Regions from separate parts of the Leucobacter faecis genome, predicted to be linked through region 1. Evidence: predicted binding sites of a transcription regulator. Region 1 holds the regulator's gene; the other holds the start of a gene.

What was found. Region 1 encodes HspR, which represses chaperone genes until heat shock. Its sites were predicted from a motif close to AAGTTGAGTCNNNNNGACTCAACTT; they were not measured.
Region 2: a site for HspR is predicted at 1,832-1,856, ahead of ACXR2T_RS12320 (ATP-dependent Clp protease ATP-binding subunit). Genes of this name have one in related genera too.

Annotation. Positions count from the first base shown of each region.
Region 1 is NZ_JBTJEP020000021.1:27,041-31,330, reverse strand. It holds gene dnaK (molecular chaperone DnaK) at 1-59, shown strand, start outside; gene ACXR2T_RS13765 (nucleotide exchange factor GrpE) at 62-694, shown strand; gene ACXR2T_RS13760 (DnaJ C-terminal domain-containing protein) at 687-1,640, shown strand; gene ACXR2T_RS13755 (heat shock protein transcriptional repressor HspR) at 1,719-2,141, shown strand; gene ACXR2T_RS13750 (class I SAM-dependent methyltransferase) at 2,129-3,661, shown strand; gene ACXR2T_RS13745 (helix-turn-helix domain-containing protein) at 3,939-4,290, opposite strand, start outside.
Region 2 is NZ_JBTJEP020000017.1:2,851-7,140, forward strand. It holds gene ACXR2T_RS12310 (MFS transporter) at 1-253, opposite strand, end outside; gene ACXR2T_RS12315 (glycoside hydrolase family 1 protein) at 250-1,713, opposite strand; gene ACXR2T_RS12320 (ATP-dependent Clp protease ATP-binding subunit) at 1,941-4,142, shown strand.

The DNA of each region.
Region 1 (4,290 bases):
CGAACGATGACGACGTTGTTGACGCCGAGGTCGTTGAAGACGACGAGGAGAAGAAGTAAGCATGACGAACGAGGAACAGCACAACGGTGACGTTCCTGCAGCAGGGTCGGAGGCAAATGCCTCCGGCCCTGTGCCGCAGGAGGGCGACTTCACGGTAGAGGACATCTTGAACGCTGAGCAGAACGCTGACGCGGCCGATGCTGCTTCGGGCGCATCAGATCAGGTGCCGGATCAGGGCGAGAACGGCGGCGGCGACGAGTCATCTGCGAGTGACGCCGAGAACCCCTACCTCGAAGACCTGCGCCGTCTGAGCGCAGAGTACGCGAACTACCGCAAGCGCACCGAGGCAAATGCCGCGGTCGAGAAGCAGCGCGCAGTCGCGGCGGCCGTCTCGCCGATGCTGTCGGTGCTCGACGACCTCGACCGCGCCGAGCAGCACGGCGACCTCCCCGAGGGATCGGCGTTCGCGACGATCGCGCAGAAGCTGCGCGGCACGCTCGAAAAGCTCGGCCTCGAGAGCTACGGCGAGAAGGGTGAAGCCTTCGACCCGCAGTTCCACGAGGCGATTGCCCAGGTGCCGGTGCCCGGCACTGAAGAGCACACGGTTCTTGACGTAATCGAACGGGGCTACCGGATCGGCGAAGTCGAGCTGCGCCCCGCCAAGGTCGCGGTGGCGGTGGGGGCTGATGGCTAGTCAAGATTGGCTTGAGAAAGACTTCTACAAGACGCTGGGTGTGCAAAAAGGTGTCACCGATGCAGAGCTGAAGAAGACCTATCGCAAGCTCGCCCGCAAGTATCACCCCGACTCCAACCCGGGTGATGCCGCCGCCGAGGCGAAGTTCAAGGAGATCAGCGAGGCATACTCGGTGCTCTCTGACGCAGAACAGCGCTCTGAGTACGACCAGATTCGTGCCATGGGCATGGGCGGCGCCAGGTTCACCTCGGGTGGCGGCGGTGGTCAGGGCTTCGACGACATGTTTGGCGGCATGTTCGGCGGCGGCGCTGGTCGTGGCGGCCACTACGGTGCACAGGGCGGCGGCCAGGGGTTCGAAGACATCTTCAACATGTTTGGGGGCGGCGCACGCGGCCCCCAGCCCGGCCGCGACGTGCAAGCGTCGACCACGCTCGACTTTGAGACCGCAGTCAGCGGCGACACTGTCACGCTGCAGGCTCCTACGGGCACCGTCAAGGTGAAGATTCCCGCGGGCGTCGCAGATGGCCAGAAGATTAAGGTGCGTGGCAAGGGTGAGCCGAGCCCCAATGGTGGCCCGGCAGGCGACCTGATCCTGACCATCGCGGTGCGCAAGCACCCGGTGTTCGAGCGTGATGGCCAGCACCTGCGCCTCAAGCTGCCGGTGACCTTCTCGGAGGCGGCGCTCGGGGCAACAGTAGAGGTGCCCACTCTTGGTGGCGCGCCGGTCAAGCTGAAGATTCAGCCCGGGACTCCGAGCGGCCGCGTGCTGCGGGTGAAGGGCAGAGGCGTCACCAGCTCGAAGGGCGTCGGCGACCTACTCGCCGAGGTGCAGGTGGTTGTGCCCAGCCACCTGTCTGACGCGGCGCGTGAGGCCCTCGAGGCGTTTCGCGCGGTCGAACCGAGCGAGAACCCCCGCGAGGATCTGCTGGCCCGCTCACACGGGTAGGCGCGGGCGGGCGGCCACACGCCGCCCGCCCCCCCAGTTTTACTGCAACACACGCTGCACAGCGAACGGAGAAGGCACATGGCGCACGAGCAGCTCGACCGCTACACCCCGGTCTTTGCGATCGCCGCCGCCGCAGGCCTCGCCGAGATGCACCCCCAAACCCTGCGGCAGTACGACCGCATCGGGCTCGTGTCACCGCAGCGCACCCGCGGCAACACCCGCCGCTATTCACTGCACGACGTTGCCCAGCTGCGCGAGGTGGCCCGGCTGTCGGCCGAGGGCCTTAGCCTCGAGGGGATCCGGCGCGTGTTTCAGCTCGAGGCGCAGGTGCGCGAGCTTGAGACGCGCGTGCGCGATCTCGAACGCGCGCTCACCGAAGAGCAGCTTCGGCGCCCAGACAGGCGGGTCTTTGCCGCCGGATCCGCAGGCGGCGAAGTCATCACGCTGCACCGTGGCACGCGCGTGCGACGCGCGGCCGAAGTTGTGGTGTGGAAGCCGTGAGCGCGGCCGCTGCGCCAGAGCCTACGCTGCCCGACATCGAGGCGTTCTGCGCGCAGCTCACGCGTGACCCTGACTTCGATGCCGACGAACTGCGCGCCTACGACGCGACCGATCTGCTGCTGCTGTCGGACGCTGCCGGTGTGCTGCGCGACATCGCGGCGCGTTCACAACGCGGCCCAGGCGAGCTCGTGATCATCGGCGACCGGCACGGCGCGCTCACGCTCGGGGCGGCGGCGCTTCTGGAGTCGCTCCGGATCCGCACTCACCAAGACCCCGTGCTCGCCGAGCGCGCACTCGCGTCGAACGCGCGGCGCTTAGACTCCTATCACGCCGCGGGAGCGCAGGGCGTAGAATCTGGTCATTCTCCGGGAGCGGACGAGATAGGTTCTGGTCATTCTGCGGGAGCGCGACGTTCAGGTTCTGGTCATTCTGCGGGAGCGGACGAGATAGGTTCTGGTCATTCTGCGGGAGCGCAGCGCTCAGGTTTTGGTCATTCTGCGGGAGCGCAGCGAGTCGCAGAATCCACCTTCACTGAGGCCTACCAGTCGCACGAGTTGGGCGAGGAGCTCTTGACCGGGGCAAAACTGGTGCTCGTTCAGTTGCCGCGCGGGCTCGAAGCACTCACGGAGATCGCGTGGGCGATCGCGCGCTACGCCGACCCTAACGTGGTGGTGCTCGCTGGTGGCCGAGATAAGCACATGAGCCGCCGCATGAACGAGGTGCTGGCCGAGCACTTCACCGACGTCACAGCGGGCCTCGGCTGGCGTAAGTCGCGCGTGCTCACCGCGACGGGGTCGCGCGGTGCCGGTAGGGCTAACACTGGTGGTGCTAGTGCTGGTGGTGCTACTGCTGGCACCGACGGCTCCGCCCCCTTTCCGAAGTGGGGCAGCGACCCCGCGCTCGAGTTTCAGGTTGCGGCGTTCGGGCAGACGTTTGGCGGCCCCACGCTCGATCACGGCAGCCGGCTGCTGTTGCAGACGCTGCGCAGCGACCCGCCGCGGGGACTAAGCGCTCCCGCCGCGCAATCATCAGACCCTGCTGAGCTGGGCGAGCTGGCTGGCGTCACCCCTGCCGACGCTGCACCCCCGTACCGTGTGGTCGACCTGGGATGCGGCAATGGTGTGCTCGCAGTGTCAGCGGCGCTCGCCTGGCCGGGCGCACGGGTGACGGCCACCGACCAGTCAGCCGCCGCAGCGAACGCGACCCGGGTCACGGCAGAAGCCGCAGGGGTCGGGCACCGCGTCACCGTGCACCGAGGCGACGCACTTGAAGCGGTGCCAACCGGCGCCGCCGACCTGATCTTGCTCAACCCGCCGTTTCACACCGGTGCAACCGTGCACGCGGGCGTCGCGCACCGGCTCATCAGGTCATGCACGGGCGCGCTCGCGCCCGGTGGTGAACTGCGCATCGTATTTAACTCACACTTGCGATACCGACCGCTCGTCGAGCAAGTGATCGGCGCAACAAAAGAGCTCGCGCGCGACCGCACGTTTACGGTGCTCTCAGCCGTCAAACGCTAACCCACGCAGGCGCTCGCATCGAGGGCTCCTTGTTAGAGTTGCGCCGATAGAGCATTTGTCATTCTGCGCCGATAGAGCACTTGTCATTCTGCGCGCAGTCGCAGAATCCAGGGTGGGTCCTGCGACTCGCTGCGCTCGCGCAGGACGACGGGTGGGGCTGTGGCCCGTGGGCGCGCAGGACGACGGGTGGGGCTGTGGCCCGTGGGCGCGCAGGACGACGGGTGGGGCTGTGGCGCGTGGGCGTGCAGGTCGACTTCAGCACCTACTGCGCTGCAGATTAACCGGCTTGCGCGTCGCTGTCGGCTGAGCTGACATCGTCGGTCTGACCACCGCCAGCACTAGCAACATCAGCGTCAGCAGCACGAACGGCGCGGTCGCGCCCCCGAATCAGGTCGCCCACCGTGAAACGGTGCGAGCGCCGACCGTAATCGTCGGCCGTGATGCCGCTCAAGAAGATTCCGGGATCGACTTCGAGTGCCGTTGCCAACCGCACGAGTGATTCGGCGGTGGGGCTCGAGTCGCCGCGTTCGATCTTGCCGATGTTGGTCCAGCTGATCTCAGACAGCTGCCCAAGGTCTTCGAGCGAGATACCCAGCTTGCGGCGCACAGCCCGAACACGGCCACCGATT
Region 2 (4,290 bases), on a different contig from region 1:
CGATCACGCCGGCGAGCCCGCCCACCCCCAGTACGATGCCCGATGACACGACCCCAGACACCCAGCCAGAGGCGCTGTCTGGGGTGTCGAGCTGCAGCGGTAACAAGAGCTGCAGCGGGGTGAGCTGCGCCGTCCAGATCACGAGCCACGCGAGCGTAAACAGGGTCAGCCACCACCCGCCCACCCGGCCTGACTTGTTCGAGCCCGTAAGCGATATTGCGGCCCGGGGCGTGCCGGGCACCTGCGCGGTCATGGCAGTAACCGCGAGACGTCGATACGCGAGTGCGCAATGACCCCGCGCAGCCAGTCATACGACGCCTTGGGGGTGCGCTCACCGGTCTCAAAGTCGACGTGCACGAGCCCAAAGCGCTGCGTATACCCCGCCGCCCACTCGAAGTTGTCGATGAGTGACCACACGGTGTACTCCTCGACGTCAACGCCCGCCGCGATCGCGTCTGCCACCGCCTGAATATGCCCCGCCAGGTACGCGATGCGGCGCTCGTCGGTAATGCGCTCGTCGGCCGTGGGGTCGTCGGTGTTGCGCTCGGCGGGGGCGGGCCCGGCTTGATCCGGAGCAGCGGCCTGGCGCGTGAGGTGATCGGGCTCGGGGAACGAGGCGCCATTCTCGCCGATGATGATGGGCGGCAGCGCCGCGCCGTAGGTATCGCGCATGCCGGTGAGCAGTTCGGTGAGCGCCGCGGGCACGATCGGCCACATTTCGCCGAAGCCCGTCGTCTGCGCGCCCGGAGTGGGCACGAGATCGAACGGCAGCGGGCTGCCCTCGGGGGCCGCGGCCACGGTCGTCGGGTTATAGAAGTTCACGCCGTAAAAATCGGGGCGCGCGCTGATCAGCTCCATGTCGCCCGGCTGGGCGGGCATCTCGGGCAGCCCCAGCGCAGCGAGATCTGGGTACTGGCCAGTTAGCACCGGATCAGCAAATACCCGGTTATGGATCACGTCGTAGGCACCCGCCGCGATCAGGTCGTCGACGGAATCTGTGAGCGGGCGCACGAGCGTGTGATTGTTGGTGAGGCCAACCTGCTGCGCGCCCGCCTCGCGCAGCACCCGCATGGCGAGCCCGTGGGCGAGCAGCTGGTGGTGCGCGGCGGGGAGTGCGCCAAAGAGCTCCTGCCTGGCGGGGGCGAGAGTACCGATCGCGTACCCCTCGAGCGCGGTCATGGCGGGCTCGTTGATCGTGTACCAGTGCTTCACGCGGTCGCCGAGGTGCGCGGCCACGACCGCCGCATACTCTTCGAACCTGTACGCGGTGTCGCGGTTCAACCAGCCGCCTGCTGCTTCGAGTGGGCTCGGCAGATCCCAGTGGTACAGGGTGGCAAAGGGGGTCACGCCCGCCTCGAGTAGTGCGTCGACGAGCCTGTCGTAGTAGTCGAGGCCCGCGCTGTTCACGGCCCCAGACCCCTCGGGCACCACCCGTGCCCACGAGATGCCGAAGCGGTAGCGGTCGAGGCCGAGCCCCTGAGCGAGGGCGACGTCTTCTAAGTAGCGGTGGTAGCTGTCGGGGCCGGGGTCTGCGGTCGATGCGTCTAACACCGCTCCAGGGGCGTCGACGAAGTCGTCCCAGATGGTGCGGCCGCGGCCGCCTAACGTGCGGGCACCCTCAACCTGAAACGCCGCGGTGGCCGCTGACCAGCGAATGCGGGGCGGGGCGCCGTCTTGAAGGTCTGGTTCAGCGGGGGTCGAGTGTGCGGTCACGGGCGTCCCTTCGATATACGACGCCCACAGCTCTCGTCGAACGAAGGCGTGACCGCGCACCGTTGCGCGGCGTGAAATTTACTGTATCCGCAGTGGTGCGAATAGGTAAGAGGCGATAAACTTGAGTCATCAACACTCAAGTTTGTTGGAGGGTGTTGCGCGGCACGGCTTGCGGGCGGTGACGCGCAGCGCTGATCCGGCGCTTGCACACAGAGAAAGGACCCCACATGCAGGCAAATTGGCAGCCCGCCCAGGGCGAGGGCGGCGACAGCGCGCTCGAGCAGTTCGGCGTCAACCTCACCGAGGTGGCCCGCTCGGGCAAGCTCGACCCGGTGATCGGTCGTGACGCAGAGATTCGGCGTGTCAGCCAGGTGCTCACGCGCCGCACCAAGAACAACCCGGTGCTTATTGGCGAACCAGGCGTTGGTAAAACGGCCGTCGTCGAGGGGCTCGCCCAGCGCATCGTCGCGGGCGACGTTGCAGAGTCGCTCAAGGACAAAGAGCTGATTTCGCTCGATATTTCAGCGCTCATCGCGGGGGCCAAATACCGCGGCGAATTCGAGGAGCGCATGAAGGCGGTGCTCGCCGAGATCAAGGAATCAGACGGCAAATACATCACCTTCATCGACGAGCTGCACACCCTCATGGGGGCAGGCGGGGGCGAGAGTTCGGTCGCCGCATCGCAGATGCTCAAGCCCATGCTCGCGCGCGGTGAGCTGCGGCTCATTGGCGCGACCACCCTCGACGAGTACCGCGAGTACATCGAGAAAGACGCTGCACTCGAGCGGCGCTTTCAGCAGGTGTACGTCGGTGAACCGACCGTCGAAGACACGATCGCGATCTTGCGCGGGCTGAAGGAGCGCTACGAAGCGCACCACAAAGTGACGATCGCCGACTCGGCGCTCGTGGCCGCCGCGGCGCTGTCGAACCGCTACATTCAGGCGCGCCAGCTGCCCGACAAAGCGATCGACCTGATCGACGAGGCAGCGAGCCGGCTGCGCATGGAGATCGACTCGGCCCCGGTCGAGATCGACGAGCTGCGCCGCGCCGTCGATCGGTTGAAGCTCGAAGATCTCGCGCTCAAGCGTGAGAAAGACGCGGCCTCGAAAGAGCGGCTCGCGAAGTTGCGCGAAGACCTCGCCGCGAAGCAGGCCGAACTGGACGTGCTCGAGGCGCGCTGGGAGCGCGAGCGGGCCTCGCTCAACCGCGTCGGCGAGCTGCGCGAAAAGCTCGACCAACTGCGCATGGAGGCAGAACTGGCGCAGCGCGAAGGCAAGCTCGAGAAGGCCTCGAAGCTGCTCTACGGCGAGATCCCGGTCATTCAGAAAGAGCTCGCCGAGGCTGAGCGCGCAGAGGAAGCGGGATCCGGCGCTGACGGCACCGGCGGCACCGGTGGTTCCGATGGCGATGGCGGCGAGCCCGCCGAGCCGCGCATGGTCAGTGACCAGGTGACCGACGAAGAGATCGCGGGTGTCGTGGCGGCCTGGACGGGCATTCCCGTGGGGCGCCTGATGCAGGGCGAGACCGAGAAACTGCTGTCGCTCGAGCGTGAGCTCGGCAGGCGGCTCATCGGCCAGGCCGACGCGGTTTCGGCGGTCGCCGACGCGGTGCGCCGCACGCGCGCCGGGATTGCCGACCCTAACAGGCCCACCGGATCGTTCCTGTTTCTCGGGCCCACGGGCGTCGGCAAGACCGAGCTCGCGAAGGCGCTCGCCGAGTTTCTCTTCGACGACGAGCACGCCATGGTGCGCATTGACATGTCGGAGTACGGCGAAAAGCACTCGGTGTCGCGGCTCGTCGGCGCCCCTCCGGGGTACGTCGGCTACGAGCAGGGCGGCCAGCTCACCGAGGCCGTGCGGCGTAGGCCGTACTCGGTCGTGTTGCTCGACGAGGTTGAGAAGGCGCACCCCGAGGTGTTTGATGTGCTGCTGCAGGTGCTCGACGATGGCCGGCTCACCGACGGGCAGGGCCGCACGGTCGACTTCAGAAACGTGATTCTGATTCTCACGTCGAACCTGGGCTCGCAGTACCTCATCGACGCCGACCTCACCTGGGACGAAAAGGAGGGCGCGGTGCGCGAGACGGTGCGCCGCGTGTTCAAGCCCGAGTTCATCAACAGGCTCGACGAGATGGTGATCTTTCACCCGCTGTCGGTCGAGGACCTCGCGCAGATCGTCGAGCTATCGATCGACCGCATGCAGGCGCGGCTCGCTGAGCGACGCCTCACGATTGGGGTCACCCCCGCCGCGCGGGCCTGGCTCGCGCAGGCCGGCTACGACCCCGTCTACGGTGCGCGCCCGCTGCGCCGGCTGATGCAGAAGCAGATCGACGACAAGCTCGCGCGCGCGATCCTCGCGGGCGACGTGCGCGACGGCGACACCGTGCGGGTCGACGTGGCGGCCGACGGCGAAGGCCTCGTCATCGCTTAGCGCCCTGTGATCCGGATCGGTGGGCCCGTGGGCTTCGATGTCCCGGGCCCACCGTTCCGGCCCCGCCGTTCTGGGCCTCGTTCTGGGCCTCGTTCCGGGCCCCGTTCCGGGCCCCGCCGATCCGGGCCCCGCCGTTCCGGGCCCCGCC